3 regions of the Bacillus sp. CZDM1 genome follow, and region 3 is predicted to be linked to each of the others. Evidence: predicted binding sites of a transcription regulator. Region 3 holds the regulator's gene; each other region holds the start of a gene.
What was found. Region 3 encodes Rex, which represses fermentation and respiration genes when NADH is low (regulators of the CRP and FNR family bind a similar motif). Its sites were predicted from a motif close to TTGTGAAATATTTCACAA; they were not measured.

Region 1 (7,680 bases), on a different contig from region 3:
GGATATCTTCTAATGGAATATCATCCAAGAATCCGCGTGTTAATGCATAAAGAATAGCTACTTGCTTTTCAACAGAAAGCGGCTTATGAAGATCCTGCTTTAGAACTTCAACAGTACGAGCACCACGGTTAAGCTTCGCTTGTGTCGCTTTATCAAGGTCAGAGCCGAACTGTGCGAATGCTTCTAACTCACGGTATGAAGCAAGGTCAAGACGCAATGTACCTGCTACCTTCTTCATCGCCTTGATTTGCGCGGATCCTCCTACACGAGAAACGGAAAGACCTGCGTTGATCGCTGGACGTACACCAGAGAAGAATAGATCGGATTGTAAGAAAATTTGTCCATCTGTGATAGAGATAACGTTTGTTGGAATATAAGCAGAAACGTCCCCTGCTTGTGTTTCGATAAATGGCAATGCAGTGATTGAACCAGCACCTAGTGTGTCGTTCAATTTAGCTGCACGCTCTAATAAACGGGAGTGCAAGTAGAATACATCCCCTGGATATGCTTCACGACCTGGAGGACGGCGAAGTAATAGGGAAAGCTCACGGTATGCAGCCGCTTGTTTAGATAAATCATCATATACGATTAATACGTGCTTGCCAGCATACATAAATTCTTCCGCCATTGAAACGCCCGCATAAGGAGCTAAGAATAACAATGGAGCTGGTTGTGACGCAGATGCCGTTACAACGATTGTATAGTCTAACGCACCAAACTTACGAAGCGTTTCAACCGCACCACGTACCGTTGATTCCTTTTGTCCGATTGCAACGTAGATACAGATCATGTTTTGACCTTTTTGGTTCAGGATTGTATCGATCGCAACAGATGTTTTACCTGTTTGACGGTCTCCGATAATTAACTCACGCTGTCCGCGGCCGATTGGAACTAGCGCGTCAATCGCTTTAATACCTGTTTGTAATGGCTCATGAACGGATTTACGAGCCATAACGCCTGAAGCAACTGCTTCAACAGGGCGAGTTTTTGTAGTATTGATTGGACCCATACCATCAACTGGCTGTCCTAAAGAGTTAACAACACGACCAATTAGTTCCTCACCTACTGGAACCTCCATGATGCGTCCTGTACGACGAACCTCGTCACCTTCTTTAATTTCTGTGAAAGGTCCAAGAATGATAATACCAACGTTATTGGCTTCAAGGTTTTGAGCCATACCCATAACGCCGTTTGAAAATTCAACAAGTTCTCCAGCCATGACATTGTCGAGGCCATGAACACGTGCGATACCATCACCTACGGAGATAACAGTACCAACATCACTCACTTGAATTTCAGCCTGATAGTTTTCAATTTGCTTTTTTATCAGGGCACTAATTTCTTCAGCTTTGATGCTCATGAGTTTCACCCCTATTCTTTCGAATCTTAGCTTAACAATTTACGTTCTAAACGGTCTAGCTTCCCGCGCAAAGAACCGTCGTATATACGGTTTCCGATTCGGAGCTTAACGCCGCCGAGCAATTCGGAATCCACGATATTTTCAATTCTAAGTGACTTCTTGCCAACCTTTGCTCCAAATGTTGCAGAGATTGCTTCACGTTCTGCTTCTGAAAGCTCACGTGTGCTGTAAACTTCAGCATCCGCAATTCCCTTTTCTTCATTTGCCAGCTCAAAGAATTGGTTTGCTGCTTCAATGATCTCGTCTTCGCGATGGCGGTCGATCAAAATCATTAGTGTATTCAGTACATATGGATTAACCGTTGAAAAAGCATTTGTTAAAATCTCTTTCTTCTTATCTAATGTAAGCTTTGAAGACTTCAAAACTGCTTTTAAATCGGTATTGTAAACAAAAACTTCCTTTACCACACGAAGTTCTTCTTCTATTACTTCAAGAAGCTGTTGTTCTTTTGCGATTTGAAAAAGAGCCAACGCGTAGCGTTTTGCTACCATGGAGTTGCTCATCGCTTATCTCCTGCCTCTTGAATATATTCGTTAATAAGTTTATCTTGGTCTGCTGCATTCAATTCTTTTTCAATAACTTTTGAAGCAATTAATACAGACAAGGAAGCAACTTGTTCACGAATAGCGGCAACCGCTTTTTCTTTCTGCTGCTCGATTTCAAGCTTCGCAGATTCTTTAATACGATCAGCTTCAGTACGTGCAACAGCAATGATTTCATCACGCTGAATATCGCCCTGCTTTTTCGCACTTTCAATTAAAACTTGCGCTTCTGAACGAGCTTCTTTTAAAAGAGAACGTTGCTCTTCTAATAGTTTCTTTGCTTCAACGCGACTTTGTTCAGCCGCTGAAATTTCACCAGCAACATGATCTTCACGCTGTTTCATGATGCCCATTAATGGGCCCCAAGCGAATTTCTTCAGCAATACCATTAAGATGATGAACATAACAAGCTGGAAAATAATATCTCCCCAGTTCACACCAGAATGGGCTGCTGCAGCTCCTAATACAAAACTATTTGTTAACACCCGCGGTTCACTCCTTTCAAGGTCTTTCCTTAAAACAACTTATATATCAGTCGAAATAATTGTCGAAATCAATCGTCTATGAACAGTAATGAACATAAACGAATGGCGAAGGTTCTCACGAATGATCTTCGCCATCTACTGAAACGCGTTTAGCGTTCGATTATTGACCTTGAACCATGAACGCGATAACAACCGCGATGATAGGAATCGCCTCAACTAACGCAACCCCGATGAACATTGTAGTTTGAAGCATACCACGAGCTTCTGGTTGACGAGCGATACCTTCTACTGTTTTTGATACGATAAGACCGTTACCGATACCAGCACCTAGTGCTGCTAAACCAATTGCGATTGCTGCTGCTAAAAGACCCATTTGAAAATTTCCTCCTTTAATGTATAAAAAAATAAATTATTATTTTGTGTTCTTATGATAAGAACGGTTTATCTTAATGGTCACTGCTCACTTTGTGAGCTAAGTACACCATTGTTAACATACAGAAAATAAATGATTGGATGGCACCGACAAAGACTGAGAAGCCTTGCCATACCAGCATTGGGAGTGCAGCGGCGATTGTTCCGCCCACACCGGTTGCTAAACCAGCTGCGAGTAAGCTTAATAAAATTTCCCCCGCATAAATGTTTCCGTAAAGTCGGAGACCGAGAGTCAGAGTATTTGCAAACTCTTCAATAATTTTAATCGGGAACATGAACCAGAACGGTTTAAAGAATTCCCTTCCATATGCTCCGGCACCCCTCATCTTGACACCGTAGAAGTGAGATAATCCCACTATCAATGTGGCTAATGTCAAAGTTACAGCCGGATCTGCTGTTGGTGATTTCCACCAAAGGACTCCGTCCACCGTAATTGAGAATGGCAGCCCCAGCATATTTGCTACAAAGATATACATGATGATGGTGATTCCGAGAATATGAAATCGTCCGCCATCTTTCCAATCCATCGTACTGTTAATAATGTTTTTAACAAAATCCATGACCCATTCCATAAAGTTTTGCATTCCGGTCGGTTTCATGGCCAGTCTTCGAGTAGATAGGACGGCTAACAAAAAGACAATTGCACTTGCTATTGTAATCATCAAAATGTTTGCCAGATTAAATTGGAGCCCAAGAAACGTAACTATTGGAGCTTCGTGATGCAACAGTATTCACCTCGCTTCCCCCGCTATTTATCTGAATAGAAATTGTGGATAAAAAAATCTATCATAATGACAATGTAGGATGTCATTAATCCTATAACCACACTAATGAGGTGGAATTGCTCAGGATACCTCAAAGTGATGACAATCGCTAGGGCAGCGGTTGCCATTCGTGAAAATGAGCCAAGTGAACGAACTTGCCTTCCTTCTGCTGCTGCTTGACCAAATTTGTCGATTTTTCGAGCCATCAACCACAAATTAAAGAGGCTCAAACTTGTCCCAAGAATCAATCCAAGAAAGATTGATTGATGCGCAGTGAACCCCCAACCAAGCACATAAAAAGACAATAAAAAAAACATCCACTTCCGCTGTCGGACAAACATTGTTTGGAATTCTGGCATGGTTGGTTTAATCTCCTGAATTGAACTTGCGAATTGTAACAAGCATCGAGTAAATACCGGCCGCTAAACCCATAAACAATCCAACTATTAAGAAAATTGGTTCGGTACCCCACTGCTCATCCAGCCATCTACCTGCAAAAATACCGATAAGAATAGATCCCACAAGAGCTGCAAGAATGGCGGACATTAGGGCATATGCTTTGAACGGATTGCGGTTTTCATTACGCATACTTATCGCATCCTCACCTTTAGAGAATACATCAAAAAACGAGGTTATGTACAAAAGGAAGTTCTGTAGAATTCTGAGGATTCTGTCGAAATATGTGAAAACCCTCTCATTTTACATCCTTTGTTAGCATACAATAGCGATTCTGCAAAGTCAATGGATTTACGTGAAATTACCCACAAACTATTCTGCGTAATTTCTTCCAACTGGAAGTTTTAGTTAACACTAACATTGTAGTGTAAACCACCCTTATATTGATGCTGTAAATGTGACCATTTTGTGAACAAATTGAATTGGAGTGGCGGATACACCACCCCAGTCCCATTTATCTCACCGCCGCTCCAATGACGAGCATGGTTTCGATAAAATCCTCCTTCCCTGCCTTCTTTGCAAACACCTTAGCAAGATAGGTTCCTTCGGGCGGGAGGTTCTCCGCCGTGATCACCTTGCTGACCAATCCCTTCTTTACATTTTGGTTGCTGTCTAAAAAGCCAACGAATCGGAAATCATCCGGATTGAAAAGCGCGATTCCAAACTCCTCTGCCCCGCCCGGCAAGTAGACTTCATAACGATACGTTCCCGGTTGGTCGCCATCCTTAAAATCAAATCCCATCACCCTTGGATAATTCGGTTCCTCAAGCACATAGATATAGGGAATTTGAATAGAATTGGAACCGGCTTGAATGGTTAAATAACCATCATGTATCTTCCCCTTCAACTCAACAGGATTCACTTTTAACTCAAGCTTAGCATCTCGAGATTCTCCTGGCTGCAGTGTAAACGCCAGTGGGAAGTGCCATTCTAGACCATCCTCCCGCTTGGGTATGTCGAAGGTATAGCGCACCGGTTTCTCACTTTTATTCTCAACATGCAAAAAGGCTTTGTGGGTATCCCCCTCACTTTCATATTTGCCAAATCGCAGTGAACTTGGACTGACAAGTGAGGTGGCTTTAACAGCTTCATTCACCTGAATTCTTCCTGCCCCCTGCTCATACGTCCGGTAAGGTTTACCGTTTTTCACTAACGGTTTGGCGGTATTCATTAAGGCAGCTTTAATTTGATCTGGGCTCCACTCTGGATGTGCCTGTTTTATGAGCGCGCATGCCCCCGCTACATGAGGTGCCGCCATACTCGTTCCCTGGAGAGAAAGATAACCGCCGGGAATCGTCGAGTTGATCGCCACACCTGGTGCAACAATATCCGGCTTGACCTCCCAAGTGTCCGTAACCGGCCCCCTCGAGCTAAAGTCCGCCAGTAAGTCCTTTTCCTCGGTCACATAGATTTTTGCAAGGGTGTTGGTTTTGCTTTTTAAAAGCTCCCCCTCTTTCTTAGTGACGGAGCCAACCGGAATATCATTCGGTGCCTCCAGATTCCCCATAAAACCGCCGCTCAAGTTATTATAAATAATAACAGCCTTAGCCCCTGCCTCTCGGGCGTTATTTGCTTTTTCAGTAAAAGTTAATGTCCCTCTCTTAATGAGAACTATTTTTCCCATGACGTCCTTTAATTCTTCCTTCGTTCCGAGCCCGCCATCTACAATTGGAAGGGACCGGTCAATGGCCCAATTACTCGAACCCGCCAGTGGCTGAATCTTGATTTTATCCCGGATTCCTTCTATTAGAATATGAGGGACTTCTAAGGTAGGGGTCGAGGCCCCGACTGATATCGCCTTTGATGCCGTTCCCGGTGAGCCAACGGTCCAGATATTCGGGCCCGAATTACCAGATGCCGCGATGGCGACAATCCCCCTCTCCACCGCTCTATTCAAAGCAAGCGAGATGGGCAGGTCTGGACCATTAATATCATTTCCAAGCGAAAGATTCATAATATCGACTTTGTCTTTTATCGCCTGCTCAATGGCCGCAAGCACATTCTCCGTCGTCCCCCCGCCCCCTGGACCAAGCGCACGGTAAGCCAGAATTTTCGCCTCGGGAGCGACCCCTTTCAACTTTCCATTCGCAGCAATAATTCCAGCGACATGGGTACCATGAACCGTCGCCCTTCCCAGCGTTTTCGTTTCCATTGGATCCGAATCATTATCAACGAGATCCCGGCCGCCCGCATAATTTCTTCTCAGGTCAGGATGTGTGTAATCTACACCCGTATCGATGACTCCGACTGTGATTCCTTTACCAGTTAGCCGGCGATTCTTTTTATCAAAAAGGCCGCGAATCTCCTCACCGCCAATAATCTTGACGCTTTCCTCAGCCTGCACCTTGTACTGGTTCACCGGCGAAATGCTAATGATTTGCTTGCTATTTTGTGCCGCCAATTTCTCAATCGATTCAGGATTCCCTTCCACCGAAAATCCATAAATCGCCTCTGTAAAAACATGCCTGAGGTGAATGTCTTTGAAGGGTTTTATAAGTTGTAGGATATCCTGAGGAGATTGTGGTTCTTCAAGCACCACAATCGCAACCCGTTCCTTCGGGATCGGAGGTGTCTCAAGCGACCGAGCAGAAGTAGCGGTTTGGAGGGAGAAAACGAGTACGAATAAAAGTGTCCATTTTTTCATGTAAAAAATTCCCCTTTTTTCATAGAGTTTTCATCGTGAGGGAAAAGTATGCAGTTTTTTGGGAGAAAGTATTTGGAGCCTCGTTTCGTGCCTGTCGAGGGGAGTTTTAGAGCCAGCAGTAAATATCTAGCTTTAATGGGCGAATCAATCTGGAGAAATTTAGCGATCTCCTGCCGGGTAATGGTTGGACCGTATATAAGAAAATAATCACTTACGGCTGGTATGTGTGCGGTTTTTGAGACTTCCTTGCATCTGTTACACCGCCAAGCCGCTGAAATATACTCCATTGGGTAACAATTGCATTTCGTACACTGTACACCTGGTATCAAATCGGTTTGGGTTAATTGGTATTTTTGAAGAATGTCCGGAATGCAGATATGATGAGCGTTTAAGAGGGTATGTGATAAATGATTCAGGGTATTTTTTGTAATATGGGGCTTTTGATACTTTTCTTCTAATTCTCTTATCTTATCAAGCAGCGATTCAGCATAGATTATTTTTTGAAAAATTTGCTGGTTATCCGGAGTTGTTTCTATAATTGTTGACGTTTTACTAATCACGACCAAATGTTCCACCGGGATCCCCTTGATTTGGTGAAACTTCAACCAGTTATTAAATTGAAGATGATGCCTTTTCACCTGCTGTATCGGGTTATCCATCCCTTCCTCCAGGTTATTCAATTCTCTAACCATAAGGTCTGAGCCCTTTTCAAACTTTAACTTACCCGAAATATTTTTCACCTCGATGATTAACGCAAATTTGGAGGATACCAGCAATATATCCATTTGGAATGAACTTTTATCCTTTAAACGCAATCCATGAAAAATGTAATATTCATTTTCTGGTAAAAACGACAGATAATAAGCTACATTGAGTTCTCCATAATACCCTTTCAGCCACGCCCGCAGGTCCTTTTCTACAATCGGCCTTACTGGGT
Region 2 (7,680 bases), on a different contig from region 3:
TGCTTTCATATAAAGCATGGTTTTTCCCTGTGGGAAAAATGATCAAACCATCCACTTGTTTGGCTCGGAGCATTTCAATGTATTTCTTTTCTTTTTCAGGGTCATCATCAGCGTTGCAGACGATTGCCTGTAAATCGTATTGATGGAAGAAATCCTCAACGGCGCGGCTAACCTCTGTTGAAAAATAGTGAGTAATATTCGCGACAATGATTCCAATAAGAGAAGTGCGTTTTTGCTTAAGACTTCGCGCCAAGAAATTTGGCTGGTAGCCAAGGGTGGTGATGGCTTCTTCAATTTTCTGCTTTGTTTTTTCACCCATATATTCATATCGTTTATTTAAATATTGAGAAACAGTGCTCTTTGATACACCAGCTTCACGGGCCACGTCGGCCATTGTAACTTTTTCCATGCCTATCTTCCTCTTTCCATTGGTCACTGCTTTCATTTTAACGACAAATTTACTATTTATCCAGTGGCTGGCAGTAATAGGAGATCACATAACAGAAAAGAGGATGACAGTTACATGTGTCATCCTCTTTCTACTATTTTTAAAATAACCTGGTTCTACGCGCTCATTTCCATATCTGCGGGCTTGCTGCTATCCTTTTTTGCGACATTTACCGCCCAAATCGTTAAGATTGCAGAAAGGAATAATGATCCTGCCATAAAGATATAAGAAGCACCAAATCCGCCTGTAGCACCGTTCAAATATCCCACGATATAGGCACCAACGAATGATCCTAATGCCCCCATAGAGTTAATAAGAGCCATCGCCCCACCTGCAACGTTACGTGGCAGGATTTCAGGAATGATTGCAAAAAATGGACCATACGGAGCATACATCGCCCCACCTGCAATGATTAATAGGACAAAGGAAATCCAGAAATGCTGCGTTCCAATTGCATAAGAAGCATAGAATGCGATTGCGCCAATTAATAGGAAAGGCCAAACAAAAGCACTGCGATTCATCATTTTATCAGAGAAATAAGAAGCTGTTAACATCAGAACAATCGCTAAAATATAAGGGACGGAAGACAGCCAGCCTGTTGTGACAATATCCATATTTGGCGCTGCTTTAATAATAGAAGGGAGCCACATCACAAATCCATAGACACCAATGCTCCATAGGAAGTATTGAATACTAAGTAAAATAACGGGTTTTGATTTAAAGGCCTCAGCGTAATTTTTAACCGGCTTAATTCCTTCTTGTTCTTTTGCTAATTGTAGTTCAAGGTCAGACTTTTCTTTATCGGTTAACCATTTTGCATCTTTCGGCTTATCATTGACTAACTTCCACCAAATGAATGCCCAAATCACAGCAGGCAGACCTTCAATAATAAACATCCATCTCCAGCCGACAGATTCAACGAGGTAACCAGAAACAATCGACATCCATAATACGGTTGCAGGGTTACCAAGAATTAAGAAGGTATTGGCACGAGAACGTTCTTTTTTCGTAAACCAGTTGCTTAAGAGTACTAGCATGGACGGCATGACAGCACTTTCTACGACACCAAGGGAGAAACGAATCACGAACAGTAATTTCACATTCGTTACCATACCTGTAGCCGTAGCAAGTAAGCCCCAAGCAATCAAGGACCAAAAAATTAGTACCTTGGCACTCTTTTTCTCTGCGTAAGCAGCACCCGGAACTTGGAAAAAGAAATAGCCTAAGAAGAAAAGTGCACCGAGCAGGGAGGAGGTAGCTGCCGTGATATCAAGGTCTTTCGCTAATCCAGAAGCGGCTCCAAACCCGTAATTGGCACGGTCAAGATAGGCAAGGCTGTAAGTAATAAAAGCAATTGGAATCAGATAGAACCATCTTTTTTTAGCTATGGTTTGTTTCATGTTCGTTCACTCCCTGTATATTATTTTCGATATATTTTTCTAACTGTTCCTTGGTTGGATAGCCATCATTGTCACCAGGTGACTGAACAGCCAGCGAACCAATTGCATTTCCTCGTATCACCGCGTCATAAAAGGAGAGACCTTCAAGGAGTCCACTAATTACTCCTACAGCAAAACCATCACCTGCACCAACGGTATCAACGACTTTTTCTACAGGAAATCCGAGTACGGTTCCTTCTTCGGCTGCACTTTTATAATAAGCTCCCGCCGGTCCAAGCTTAATGACCACAAGCTCGACACCCTTGTCTAAGTAAAAGGAAGCGATGTCGCTTGGATTTATGTAACCTGTTAAGATTTCACCCTCAGCCAGCCCTGGTAATACGTAATCAGTTTGGAAGGCCACTTCATTGATTTCTCTTACCATTTCTTCATGTGATGCCCAAAGAGCCGGCCGTAAATTCGGGTCAAAGGACACCTTTCGATTATTTTTTTTCATAAAGGCTAAAGCATGTTTGGCAAAACCACGTGCATCTTCCGAGATTGCTAATGGAATACCCGTCATATGAAGGTGTTTAGCTTCTAGAAAATACTCTTCATTGAAATCGTCTTTATTTAGATGGCTGGCAGCCGATCCTTTACGGAAGTATTGAACCTCCGGATCTCCTTCTAGCACCATCGATTTTAATTGGAATCCAGTTGGGTACTTACTGTCCAACAAAACATGATTGATGTTGACGTTTTCATTTTTAAGACGGTTGATAATGAATTTTCCAAATGCGTCGCTGCCTACTTTACTTGCCCAGCCAGAGCCGAGTCCAAGGCGTGCCAACCCAATTGCCACGTTCGTTTCAGCCCCTGCAAGCTCGCGGGTAAATTGGCTGACTTCGCTTAATGGACCAGGATGATTGGCCATGAACATGGTCATTGCTTCGCCAAATGTTACGATATCTAATTGTTTCATGCTAACGCCTCACTTTCTGTCATCATTTGAATATACTCTTTTGTGCGTAATGTTGGTTCAATCGGGAACTCAAGCGCTTTCACTAGATCGTTAGGAAGGCTGGTCATCACCTTTTCCCAGCTGTGACCAATACCTTTTTGAAGTGGTACAGTTACGAGCTCGCCGTTTTCCTGATTAACCTGTTTTAGATGAAGATAATGAACATATTGCGAAAGTTGAGTTAAAGCTTCGTCTACATCCTGTTTGGAATAGTACCAGTTGCCAGCATCAAACGTCATTTTCACAGGAACGTTCTGCGCGGTGGCGCTTTCAAAAAAGGACTTTAAATTGTTAACATTTCCGCCATATAGAGTCTGGTCGTTCTCAACAAACAAATGAATTTCTGGATGCTGCTTTAAAAAAGAATGGAGGGTGCTAACACTAGATTGTCTTTTATCAAAGTGACCCAGCGAAACTTTAATCCACTTTGCTCCTAGCTTTATTCCTTCTTGAAAAATGGTTGTTAATTCTTGTTCATTTAGCTGATAATTTTCTTTCCACAATTCAATTGGAGCTGAATAGACGGTAAAGAGTTGATGTTGTTCCATTTCTTGCTGCATGCTATCTAATGATGGATCTTGATTTGAAAATAACTCTCTGCGAATTTCAATCCCATATGCGCCAGATTCGGCAATGAGTTTAATAAAGGAAGTTTGCCCTTTCTCTAACACTTCAACTCTATCAAAAGCATTTAAAGGGACAATCACATTTTGCATGGTATGACACCTTCTTTGAAGTAGTAAAATGATAAATTGTTTTAATAAACCGGTTTAGTAAATCGGTTTATGGATATTATATACCAAATGAAAGCGCTCTTGCAACAAAAACTTTTTTGTAAAAAAAAGGACCCGGCCAGTTGCCGAGTCCAAAAAGAAATCTTATAAAAGGGGGTTATGAAAGAGAGAGAAAAAAGTTTGTCCTCTTCACGTATTTATCTTACCCCGTAAGTATGAACAAATTATGAACAAAGGTTTAAGGTTCTATTAATTTACATCATCCCATCAAGCGTTCTGGAGGATACTGCAAGAGTTTGTGGAATGACGTCGTTTTGGATCAGATAAAGGAAGAGACCAGCAAATTTTAAGCTGGTCTCTACCTTTTACATTAGATGTTCAATTTTTTCTTCAAAATATTCATTCATAAGGAAATCGAGGTTGATTTTCAGGCTTACATATTCGGAAGTATTCGGGCCTGTTCGGTTAAATAATTCACTAAGTTTTATTTTTAACTCAACGATGTCCATTAATAGTTTTGTATTTTCAATTTGAATCGATTTGTTTGTTTTCATCATACACCTCGTATGTATTTTTAGTTATGTGGTTTGGAAGGTGAGATGACTTGATTTCCAAGTTCTACGATTTATGATGATAGCATTTTTCCAAAGCCTTTCCGATAGTAACATAGAACATCTTTGCTGTGAACCAGGATTTAAAAAGTAGAAAAATTGAAAAAAGGGTAAATGATTCTGATATATCATGTTGCTGTCAAAGTACTTTTATTTAGACAAGATTTCGGCCATATTAAACTATTCTGTAATAACATCTAAATTTCGACAAATTATTTAATAGATTTAAGGGGAATTTTGCTTACGAACTTTTTGAAGTCATATTGATACGCAGAACAGGAAAGTTTTATAAATAACAAAGGCTGTGTTAAATTAGGCTGTTGATTCCTATGCTAAAAGCTGAAAATGGCTAATCTACAAAGTAAGACATGCGCAAAGTTCCTGCTAATCCAGTGTGTTCAATTTTCCGTCATAACATTTTGGCTATATTGTGAAATTGTTCACATAATCATGTTTTAAATGTTGGAAACGAGTATAGTGTAAGTATAAAGAACAAACAAATATTGAAAGAAGGAATGACAAATGTTTAACAACTTTTTAAGAGAAAATAAAATCTCAGCAGCTATTTTAACCATTATCCGTTTATATCTTGGCTACGCATGGTTCACAGCTGGCTTTCATAAAATTACAGGCGGCTTCGACGCTTCTGGATTCCTAAAAGGAGCGATTGCTAAACCGGTAATGGGTCCTGACGGCAATATGGTTTACGGCTGGTACGTTAACTTTTTAGAAAGCTTTGCATTGCCGAACATTGATGTCTTTAACTTCATCGTTCCTTGGGGCGAAACATTAATCGGTTTAGGACTTATGCTTGGATGTTTAACAACTGCAGCCATGTTCTTTGGTCTAGTAATGAACTTCAGCTTTTTCTTAGCAGGAACAGTTTCTCATAACCCAACTGATATCTTCTTAGGCTTCATCATCTTAACTGCTGGTTACAACGCAGGCAGATACGGTTTAGACCGCTGGGTGGTTCCGTTCATCCGCAAAACAGCTAAGACATACGTTGGCAAAGACAAAGCAAAAGCAGCTGCATAAATAGAGTTACAAAAAGACGATTCGGTAATCTTACCGGGTCGTCTTTTGTATGCTTGGCAGCGCTTCGCTCTAATGGATGAAAGTCCCTAACATGCCGTTGTAGCGGAATTGTATAGCTGACAGGTAGTCTCCTAGAGCTTTTTTACTATTATTATATGATTTTTAGCATAAAAAGGGAAATTTTGGGTGAATAATGCTAAACTATTTATCGACAGAAATTTTTCTAAAAAACGATAAAAGACCTTTGTTACAAAGGGGTTGAGGTCGTTTTAATCAAACGATTAGTTAGGAAGAAACCAGTCGGAGTTTGCCGAATTTTCAACTATTGAAAATATCAATACTAATTTTTCCCAATATTTATAGTAAAATTGTATTGTGATTATTATTGGAAAATGAAAAAGCTTCTATGAGTTTTCCAATCAAGCCTCAGCTTAATACCTTTCTACTGGATTGGTTAAATAGTCTTTTATGTTAAAGGATGTTGATAAAGTGAGATATAAAGGCAGGATCGTAACATTTTTAATAGTTTTCCTAATAAATTTACTATATACAGCTTTTTATTTTATTAGAGATGGTTATGTAGACTGGATTGAGTATGCTGGATATCTAATATTGCTGCCACTTGCTTGGTGGTTTGGCAAGCAATACGATAAAGCAAAGTATTATTCTGACAAGGACCCTTTAACGGGAATTTATAATAGAAGATACGTTGAGTCCGCATTTACTACTATTAAATCTAGGATAGAACAAAATGGCCAGAGTGGTGCTGTTCTACTTCTCGACGTAAATGACTTTAAATTGGTCAATGATCATTTGGGACATAAATTGGGAGATGAATATTTAATTCTTATTACCAATCAATTAAAGAGAAGTGTAAGGAAAACGGATATCGTAGCCCGTTGGGGGGGAGATGAATTCCTCATTCTAGCACCTGAGGTTCGAAGAAAAGAAGAGTTGGAAAAAATGCTGGAGCGAATCCATCAAAATTTGAGACAGCTGTCATTCCATGATGTAAAAATAAGTGTTTCAATTGGCCCAGCCCTCTACCCTAAGCATGGAAAGGATCTTGATGACCTATTAAAAGTGGCTGATAAAAATATGTATCAAATAAAATCACAGAAAAAGCTAAGAGACACACTGGGCTAGCTAGTGTCTTTTAGCTTTTTTTGATAATTGGTTCGAATACTGGCGGATGGCGGAGAATACTGGCGGATGGCGAGAAACACTGGCGGATGGCAAGGAAATACTGGCGGATAGCGAGGAATAGTACTCGCTTTTTAGCGCTGTTCAAAATTCTGTCATATCATTTTGAACACATTGTGAAATTGTTCACATAACCATGTTTTAAACGTTGGAAACGAGTATAGTGTAAGTATAAAGAACAAACAAATATTGAAAGGCGGAATGACAAATGTTTAACCACTTTTTAAGAGAAAATAAAATCTCAGCAGCTATTTTAACCATTATCCGTTTATACCTTGGCTATGCTTGGTTCACAGCTGGCTTTCATAAAATTACAGGCGGCTTCGACGCTTCTGGATTCCTAAAAGGAGCGATTGCTAAACCGGTAATGGGTCCTGACGGCAATATGGTTTACGGCTGGTACGTGAACTTTTTAGAAAGCTTTGCATTGCCGAACATTGATGTCTTTAACTTCATCGTTCCTTGGGGCGAAACATTAATCGGTTTAGGACTTATGCTTGGATGTTTAACAACTGCAGCCATGTTCTTTGGTCTAGTAATGAACTTCAGCTTTTTCTTAGCAGGAACAGTTTCTCATAACCCAACTGATATCTTCTTAGGCTTCATCATCTTAACTGCTGGTTACAACGCAGGCAGATACGGACTAGACCGCTGGGTAGTACCATTCATTCGTAAAACAACAAAGACTTATACTGAAAAAAATAAAGCAGCAGCCTAACTAGTAGGTACAAAGAGATGATTCGTTCCCCCCGAATCGTCTTTTTTTTATATTAAAAATTACCCATACTGTTAAAAGGATTTGGGTGAAAAGAATCGATTTTAAGAATAGACGACAAAAAACGAAGATTTTGCTCGAATTTTGTCCGTGAACATTACGATTCTTTGAAGGGGGGTGAAATCGTGCACTTCCGCCAATTTCTTATATCAGCTTTAATGGTTGGTGCGGTAATGCTTTTTCCAGACAATGCTTTTGCTGAGAAGAATGAACTTCGTCCTCAAAAGGGACAAGCTCAGGCTTCAATACCTGAACAGGCTTCAATATCACTATCAGAACCAGCATCAGTACCAGAGCCTGCAACAATATCTGTACCAGCAAATGCCGAAGAGGACCAATCGCTGAACAAGACGATTCCTGAACATGCTCGTGAAAACCAAGCACAAGCAAAACAGCTCCCAGCCCAAAATACTCAAATTCAGGATGCGTTGGAAAAAGGTTTGCCAGAGCAGGCAAAGGGAAACGCGAAGT
Region 3 (7,680 bases):
CCATTGCTTCAGCAATTAATTGTCCTACTTCTTTATCATCAGAAGAAATAGCCGCAACTTGTGCAATAGACTCTTTGCCTTCGATTGGTTTAGAAATAGCTTTTAATCCTTCAACAGCAACTGTAACTGCCTTTTCAATCCCTTTACGGATACCCATTGGGTTAGCACCCGCTGTAACGTTCTTTAAGCCTTCACGAATCATCGCTTGAGCAAGAACGGTTGCAGTTGTAGTACCGTCACCAGCAACATCATTCGTTTTGCTTGCAACTTCAGCAACTAGTTTTGCACCCATATTTTCAAATGCATCTTCTAATTCGATTTCTTTCGCGATTGTTACACCGTCGTTCGTAATTAGTGGTGAACCAAATTTTTTCTCAAGAACTACGTTACGTCCTTTAGGTCCAAGCGTTACTTTTACTGTATCCGCCAGCGCATCAACTCCACGTAGCATTGCGCGGCGTGCATCTTCACTAAATTTAATCTCTTTAGCCATGTTCAAAAAACCTCCTCGTATTTTCTAAACTATTTTTTTATTACTCGCCAACTACAGCAAGGATATCGTTTTCACGTAAAATTAAATATTCATTTCCATCAAACTTAACTTCAGTTCCAGAGTATTTTGAGAAGATAATACGATCGCCTACAGAAACTTCAAGAGCAACGCGTTCGCCACTTTCAAGCACACGACCAGTACCTACAGCAACTACTCTTCCTTCTTGAGGCTTTTCCTTAGCAGAGTCCGGTAAAACGATACCGCTTGCAGTTTTTTCTTCTGATTCAACAAGCTCAATGACAATACGATCACCTAGTGGTCTTAACAAATCAAACAACCTCCTCAAATAGATATGTAATTCTGACTTATTAGCACTCTCTTAACATGAGTGCTAACACAATTATTATCATAATCAATGCAAAAAAAATTTGCAAGTATGAAGCAGTATTTTTTTCAATTTTTTACAACCTTACAAGTATGTGATTTGCTCGCAGGAATATACTTCGTTTTTAAAAATAAACATTAAAATTGAAACAACCCTGCCATTATTAGTAGAATGAACTATAGGTTAAAATAACAAGAAGGCTTCTTAAAGGAGATATAACATTTGAAAAGGGAATATTGGATAATATTAATTGTCTATATAGCTATGCAGTTATCGAGCCTGGTTGGCATTCCTGGGCTGATGTTTCTATTTGGATATTTAGGGATGGATCAAAGACTGGTTGTCCCCTACTGGTTAATTTTCAGCTTTACCCTGGCACTCGTGATGATTCTTTTCCTATTACGAACAGAAATGAAGAAACCTGCGCTGAATGAAAGAGGCAGGTCCATTAGCTATTCTGCTGCCTGGGCAGTAATGGGTGTCTTCCTAGCCTTATTTGCCCAAGCCCTCGCTGCCAATATTGAACAGCTTATTGGGGTTGATATGGGATCTGAAAACACCCAGCAAATTCTAAATATTATTGAATCCTTTCCTCTAGCCATTTTAGTCAGCTCTGTTATCGGGCCGATATTAGAGGAGATTGTCTTTCGGAAGATTATTTTCGGTACTCTTTATAAACGTTTTAACTTTTTTTTATCGGCTCTAATTAGCTCGGTCATTTTTGCCTTGGCTCATATGGAGCCGCACCATATTCTGCTTTATTCAGCTATGGGTTTCACTTTTGCCTTTCTCTATGTAAAAACAAAACATATCCTTGTGCCGATTTTTGCCCATGTTGCCATGAATACATTAGTGGTCGTCATGCAGTCGGTTTATAAAGATGAGATTACTGAATTCATGCGTAAGGCAGAAACCATTCAAAACTTTATCGGAGGCTTTCTATGAAACGTTCACCTATGTTTTCCGGAATTATTTATGTTGTGCTTGGTTGTTTATTTACCTATTTTGCAGTCGAAGATGTCGCACAAAACGGTTGGGGGTTTTTCAGCTATCTGCTCGTTATCCTTGCCACCTTTGACTTCGGATCTGGTTTAAGAATCATTTTCTTTTACAATAAATATAAAAAACAAATTAAAAAATAAGTGTAAGTTAAAAGGTCTTCTCACTGAATGTGAAAAGACCTTTTAACTATAGCTTTGTCTTCGTTTTTATCGTTGAATTTTTATCCTGTGTCAGTTCGGTTGAATATTCAACGGTTCCAATTTGGCAGCCTGCTCCGATTTTCACACTTTTTCCGCGAACGATATCTGCTCTTGTATTTTCTAAGGAAACGATATCCCCTTCAATAACCTTGGCAATAAGCATCCCCGTTTCTTTTCCAAATGGCAGGAGGGTGTTACTCTTCTTCTTAACCGTAATCACCCCTCCGCCAATTTCTTCTGCAAAACTCTGCCCAAACCGTAACGATATGTTTATTTTATCTGCATTAAGCAAACCTTTAATTTCAAAGCCTCCTGATGAATCAAAGGTCTCATATTCAACGTCGCCGCCTACAGATATCATTCCTTTAATATTGGCTTCATCACCTGTTAAATTATCACCAACATCAAGAGTTCCGAGTATTTTCATTTTCTTCAAATCCGCCCTGCCGCCGACTGTCATAGTCCCCATAATCAGCATTTCCTCTGACTCCAAATTTCCCTTTACTTCTGCCTCACCAAAGACCTTTACAGACTTTGTTTTCACACTTTCCAAAGCTTCACTCGTTCCAAAGATATTGAAAGCAGAACATTCTACATCAGAAGCAAGCGTGGCATCTCCCCTAATGCTAATTTTGTCGTATTGGCCCCCGGAGTAATTCCCGGATCCATTAATCGTTAGGTTATGACCTTTTTCCATTTCTCTTCCACCCTTCACCTATATTTTTCTGATGTCCTTCACAATCGAATTTTTATCCATTGTAAATTCACCCGAGTATTCAACCACATCAATTTCGCAATTAGCTCCAACTACTACATTTTTACCACGGACAATCCCAGCCTTGGTGTTTTCAATCTCAATTTTATCCCCTTCAATACATTCCGTTTTCAATTGGGTACGTACAAAAGGTTTAAAAAAGCCTAAAAGTGAGTTTTTTTGCTTTATTAGGATGGTTTGACCGCCAATCTCTTTTGCATGGCAATCAGCAAAAATAGTGATATCCACTAAATCAGCATTTAACAAGCCGCCGATACTAAATTGTGATTCTGCTTTAAACGTTTCTGCTTCACAATCTTCTCCCACCGTTAACCTGCCTCTTATCTTTATTTCATCCCCTTTCATTTTCCCTCCGACATTCACTTTGCCTGATACCTTCAGCTCCTTTACAATCAGGTTTCCTATCACTCCCGCCGTCCCATCAACTCTTAGAACCTGACTCTCCATATTGCCTTTAATCTTTCCGTGTCCATTAATCCGCGCATGATTCACAACAACGTTCCCAGTTACTGAACCTGAACCATTAAAATCCAGTTCCGAGCATTCCACATCACCTGTAACACTGCCTTTACCATTTATACTGACCGTATTGAATGATCCGCCATTTGATGATCCAAAGCCATTTATGAGCAAGTCTCCCCTTTTTTTCGTCTCCATTTGATTCTCCTTTATAATAATTTCGATTTAATTTCTTCCATACATGCCATTAGCGATAGCTGGGTGACTATTTTTGTGCCCCGTTCAAATTGGAAGTTCTCTGTATTAATAAGTAATAGACAAGATGAAACACCTAATTTCCGAGTGATCACCAATTCTGCGTTCTTTTGCTTAATCACTGACTTATTGTCTAGTAAAACCTGTAACAGCATTTTTCCTTCATCCAAATTAATTTCACCTGATTGAAGCAGCTTTTCTAAAACATACACTTCAAGGATTCGTGAAAAATTAAACGCAGGACCGCCCTTTTCTATTTCTAAATAATAATCAAGCACTGTATTTGAAACAATGTTACGCTTTACTAATTCATCTTTCTCCAGCTGCAAATCAGCCATATTCGGTGAAAACATATCAGCTAGTTCATCTAAAGAAAGGTTTTCTTTCATAAGTTGAATTTTATTAATTCGTTCTAAGATCTTAACTTTCGGAAAGAATGTTTCTTGACCTGTAAAGGTTGATTTTCTAATAAACCAATCCTCAGGTATAAGGTCTTTTCGTTTCCATCTATATAATTGCCCATAAGATATTCCGGCTAAATCCAACAAATCCTTCTTCGAAATTAATTCCTCGCTCATAATGAAAACCCCTTTCATAGAACGAATGTAACATAACACTGTTACGTTTGTAAAGTTTCCATCTATATTTTTATCCGACAAAAAAAGACCTTCTCACTATATACGTGAAAAGGTCTTTACTCTTATTCTTCTGTTTCCTCTGTTGGGTAGTGCTTCAGGAAGTAAATAAGTGATTGTAATTCGACAGCCAAGTCAATATGATGCACGCGAATCGATGGCGGCACATTCAGTCTGGCAGGAGTAAAATTCAGGATTGCCTTAATATTGGAATGTACAAGTCTATCGGTAATCATTTGTGCCACAGGAGCAGGTACAGTCAGAATGGCTACATGAACATCATCATTGCTTAAAACCTTCTCCAGCTCATCCATATGAAACACTGGTACATCACGAATCGTTGTACCCATCTTATTCGGATCCACATCAAAGGCACATTCAATTCTTGTATTATTATTTTTTAAAAAATTATAATTTAAAAAGGCTGTGCCAAGATTACCTACACCAATTAACGCTACTTTCGTTAATTCATCTTGATCTAATGTTTTCCGAAAGAACGTTAATAAATAATTGACATTATAGCCATATCCCTTTTTTCCTAAGGCTCCAAAATAAGAAAAATCCCGGCGAATCGTTGCCGAATCCACCTTCACTGCCTCACTTAGTTCTGCAGAAGAAACCCTCTGTTTACCGGAAGAATGTAGATTCTTTAAAAATCGATAATATAAGGGCAGCCGTTTTGCTGTCGCTTGTGGTATTTTCATTGTTTCATTACTCATATTCTCCCACCCCCTATAAATAGTTTGATCATTTATCTAACTTGTTCCGTCCTATGGAAATCTCCGTTTTTCCCACCCGTTTTTTCAACCAAATATGTTTTTCCTATAACCATACCTTTATCTACTGCTTTACACATGTCATAAACCGTTAATGCACATGTGGAAGCAGCTGTTAACGCTTCCATTTCAACACCTGTATTTCCTTTTGTTTTGACAGCAGCGGCAATATTTAATGTATATGCGGTATCATGTTCCTTTTCCCATGAGAAGGATATATTTACCCCTGTTAAAGGAATCGGGTGACACATCGGGATCAAATCCCAGGTCTTCTTTGCTCCCATTACTGCAGCCACTTGAGCCACAGCAAGAACATCGCCTTTTTTCATTTCGTTATTTGTTATTTTATCATAAATTTCTTTACTGACCGTAATACTGGAATGAGCTAGTGCCGTACGGGCCGTTTCTGGCTTATCGCTAACATCCACCATTTTCGCTCTTCCTTCTTCGTTAAAATGAGTAAATTCAGACATAAACAGTATCCTCCCATAAAATCATACTATATTTTTCGAAATTTGTCTGTGAAACCTTGAGCGAATGATAAAATATTTACATTTTTTTCTTAAGAGATATTCTCTTATTTTCCCCAACACCAAGACACTTTATTGCCGACTTTCTTCGAATAAGGTACACTTATTTTAGTGATTGAGGTGAAAAACAATGATTTTATTACAAGTGAATCAACTAGCAAAATATTATGGTGCAGACCTAATTTTATCGAATATAAAACTAGAATTACAAACGCGGGACCGCGTTGCACTTGTGGGGCGAAACGGAGCAGGGAAATCGACATTATTGAAAATTATAGCCGGGCACCTGTCCCATGATGGCGGAGAAATTATTAAGCCAAAGGGAGTAAGCATTGGTTATTTAGCACAGAATACCGGATTAGAATCAAACTTGTCGATTTGGGATGAAATGCTAACCGTTTTCGAACCACTTAGAAGTATGGAAAAGACACTTCGACATTTAGAGGTTTCGATGTCGGATCCTGCCGCTATGGAGGATAGTGCCCGCTACGACCGAATTTTAAAAGAATATGATGAACTGCAAGTGAGATTTAAAGAACAGGGAGGCTATCAGTACGAAGCAGATATTCGCTCTATCCTCCACGGTTTAAATTTCCGCAATAACTCATTAATGATATCCAGCTTAAGCGGCGGTCAGAAGACTCGTCTAGCATTAGGGAAACTCCTTTTAACGAAGCCCGATATATTAATTTTGGATGAGCCTACAAACCATCTCGATATCGATACACTTACGTGGCTGGAGCAATACTTACAAGGCTATGACGGGGCCATCTTAATCGTGTCCCATGACCGCTACTTTTTGGATAAAGTGGTCACACAGGTTTATGAAGTTTCACGGAGACAAATTCAAAAATTTATCGGAAACTATAGCTCCTATCTAGATCAAAAAGCGGCAAATTATGAACGTGATTTAAAAGTATATGAAAAGCAGCAGCAGGAAGTTTCGGATCTTCAGGATTTTATCCAGCGTAACCTAGCGCGTGCATCGACGACCAAGCGCGCTCAAAGCCGGCGTAAAAAGTTGGAGAAAATGGAATTAATGGACCGTCCCTTAGGAGACGAGAAGTCTGCCACCTTCTCTTTTGAACTAGAGAAACAAACTGGGAATGATGTTCTATTTGTAGATACCCTGGCAGTCGGATATGATGGAAAAAAGGTATCGGAGAACATCTCCTTCCGTGCTTATCGTGGTGAAAGTATCGCCTTAGTTGGCCCAAATGGAATTGGTAAATCTACTCTACTAAAAACAATCATAAAAAAACTTCCGGCCTTAGCCGGTACGATTCAATACGGGGCAAATCTGGCAATTGGTTACTACGACCAGGAGCAGGCAGAATTGACCTCCAATAAGCGAGTTCTAAATGAGCTATGGGATGAATGGCCGTTAAAAAGCGAAAAGGAAATACGGACTGTCCTAGGTAACTTTCTGTTTTCAGGTGATGATGTATTAAAAATTGTTTCTACATTAAGCGGCGGCGAAAAGGCAAGACTGGCACTAGCCAAATTAATGCTTGAGAAAGCAAATGTTCTAATATTGGACGAGCCTACAAACCATCTTGATCTAGACAGTAAAGAAGTCCTCGAGAATGCATTAGTCGACTACCCAGGTACGATTATTTTTGTATCACATGACCGCTACTTTATTAACAGAATTGCGACAAAGGTATTAGAGCTTAGCGCACACGGAAGTCACGCGTATCTCGGTGACTATGACTATTATTTGGAGAAAAAGCTTGAGGAAGAAGAGCTAAAGGCTTTAGACCTTGCCAGCAGCACAAAGAAACAAACTCAAATTGAAGTACAAGAAAGAAATACTTATCAACAGGATAAAGAAAGTAAAAAGCTTGAGCGGCAGCGAAAGCGAAAATTAGAGGAAATTGAATTACGTATTGAAGAGCTGGAGGCACTTATCCAGGAGAACGAGGAAAAGCTATGTGAGCCTGACATATTTCAGGACCATGAGAAGGTCCTTGAAATCAATTTAAAAAATGAAAAAGCAAAGGCTGAACTCGAACAGCTAATGGAAGAATGGGCCGAACTAGCGGAATAAATACAAGGGGGGCTTGGATAAACACTATCCAAGCCCCTTTTACTATTTTAGTGGAATGGTTAAGATGTCTGTTTTAGAACCGTCCTTTGCGGAATAAACAAATAGCTCGAACGAAACTTC

Region 1: ACY3XC_RS15745 (AtpZ/AtpI family protein) is a predicted target of Rex. The motif match lies at 4,324-4,341, and genes of this name have one in related genera.
Region 2: ACY3XC_RS17790 (DoxX family membrane protein) is a predicted target of Rex. The motif match lies at 4,622-4,639, and genes of this name have one in related genera.

What each region holds. Positions count from the first base shown of each region.
Region 1 is NZ_JBUESO010000006.1:155,894-163,573, forward strand. Features, by position in the region: gene atpA (F0F1 ATP synthase subunit alpha) at 1-1,360, opposite strand, end outside; gene ACY3XC_RS15720 (F0F1 ATP synthase subunit delta) at 1,387-1,923, opposite strand; gene ACY3XC_RS15725 (F0F1 ATP synthase subunit B) at 1,920-2,447, opposite strand; gene atpE (F0F1 ATP synthase subunit C) at 2,608-2,820, opposite strand; gene atpB (F0F1 ATP synthase subunit A) at 2,894-3,604, opposite strand; gene ACY3XC_RS15740 (ATP synthase subunit I) at 3,628-4,002, opposite strand; gene ACY3XC_RS15745 (AtpZ/AtpI family protein) at 4,010-4,231, opposite strand; gene ACY3XC_RS15750 (S8 family serine peptidase) at 4,554-6,743, opposite strand; gene ACY3XC_RS15755 (nuclease-related domain-containing protein) at 6,740-7,680, opposite strand, start outside.
Region 2 is NZ_JBUESO010000007.1:247,723-255,402, reverse strand. Features, by position in the region: gene ACY3XC_RS17815 (LacI family DNA-binding transcriptional regulator) at 1-409, opposite strand, end outside; gene ACY3XC_RS17810 (MFS transporter) at 565-1,848, opposite strand; gene ACY3XC_RS17805 (sugar kinase) at 1,829-2,809, opposite strand; gene ACY3XC_RS17800 (sugar phosphate isomerase/epimerase family protein) at 2,806-3,564, opposite strand; gene ACY3XC_RS17795 (hypothetical protein) at 3,948-4,136, opposite strand; gene ACY3XC_RS17790 (DoxX family membrane protein) at 4,716-5,231, shown strand; gene ACY3XC_RS17785 (GGDEF domain-containing protein) at 5,721-6,377, shown strand; gene ACY3XC_RS17780 (DoxX family membrane protein) at 6,643-7,152, shown strand; gene ACY3XC_RS17775 (hypothetical protein) at 7,335-7,680, shown strand, end outside.
Region 3 is NZ_JBUESO010000013.1:4,018-11,697, reverse strand. Features, by position in the region: gene groL (chaperonin GroEL) at 1-493, opposite strand, end outside; gene groES (co-chaperone GroES) at 534-821, opposite strand; gene ACY3XC_RS23035 (lysostaphin resistance A-like protein) at 1,101-1,823, shown strand; gene ACY3XC_RS23030 (YdiK family protein) at 1,820-2,020, shown strand; gene ACY3XC_RS23025 (cytoplasmic protein) at 2,067-2,777, opposite strand; gene ACY3XC_RS23020 (polymer-forming cytoskeletal protein) at 2,796-3,512, opposite strand; gene ACY3XC_RS23015 (YhbD family protein) at 3,524-4,147, opposite strand; gene ACY3XC_RS23010 (redox-sensing transcriptional repressor Rex) at 4,270-4,923, opposite strand; gene moaC (cyclic pyranopterin monophosphate synthase MoaC) at 4,956-5,453, opposite strand; gene ACY3XC_RS23000 (ABC-F family ATP-binding cassette domain-containing protein) at 5,641-7,560, shown strand; gene ACY3XC_RS22995 (Gmad2 immunoglobulin-like domain-containing protein) at 7,603-7,680, opposite strand, start outside.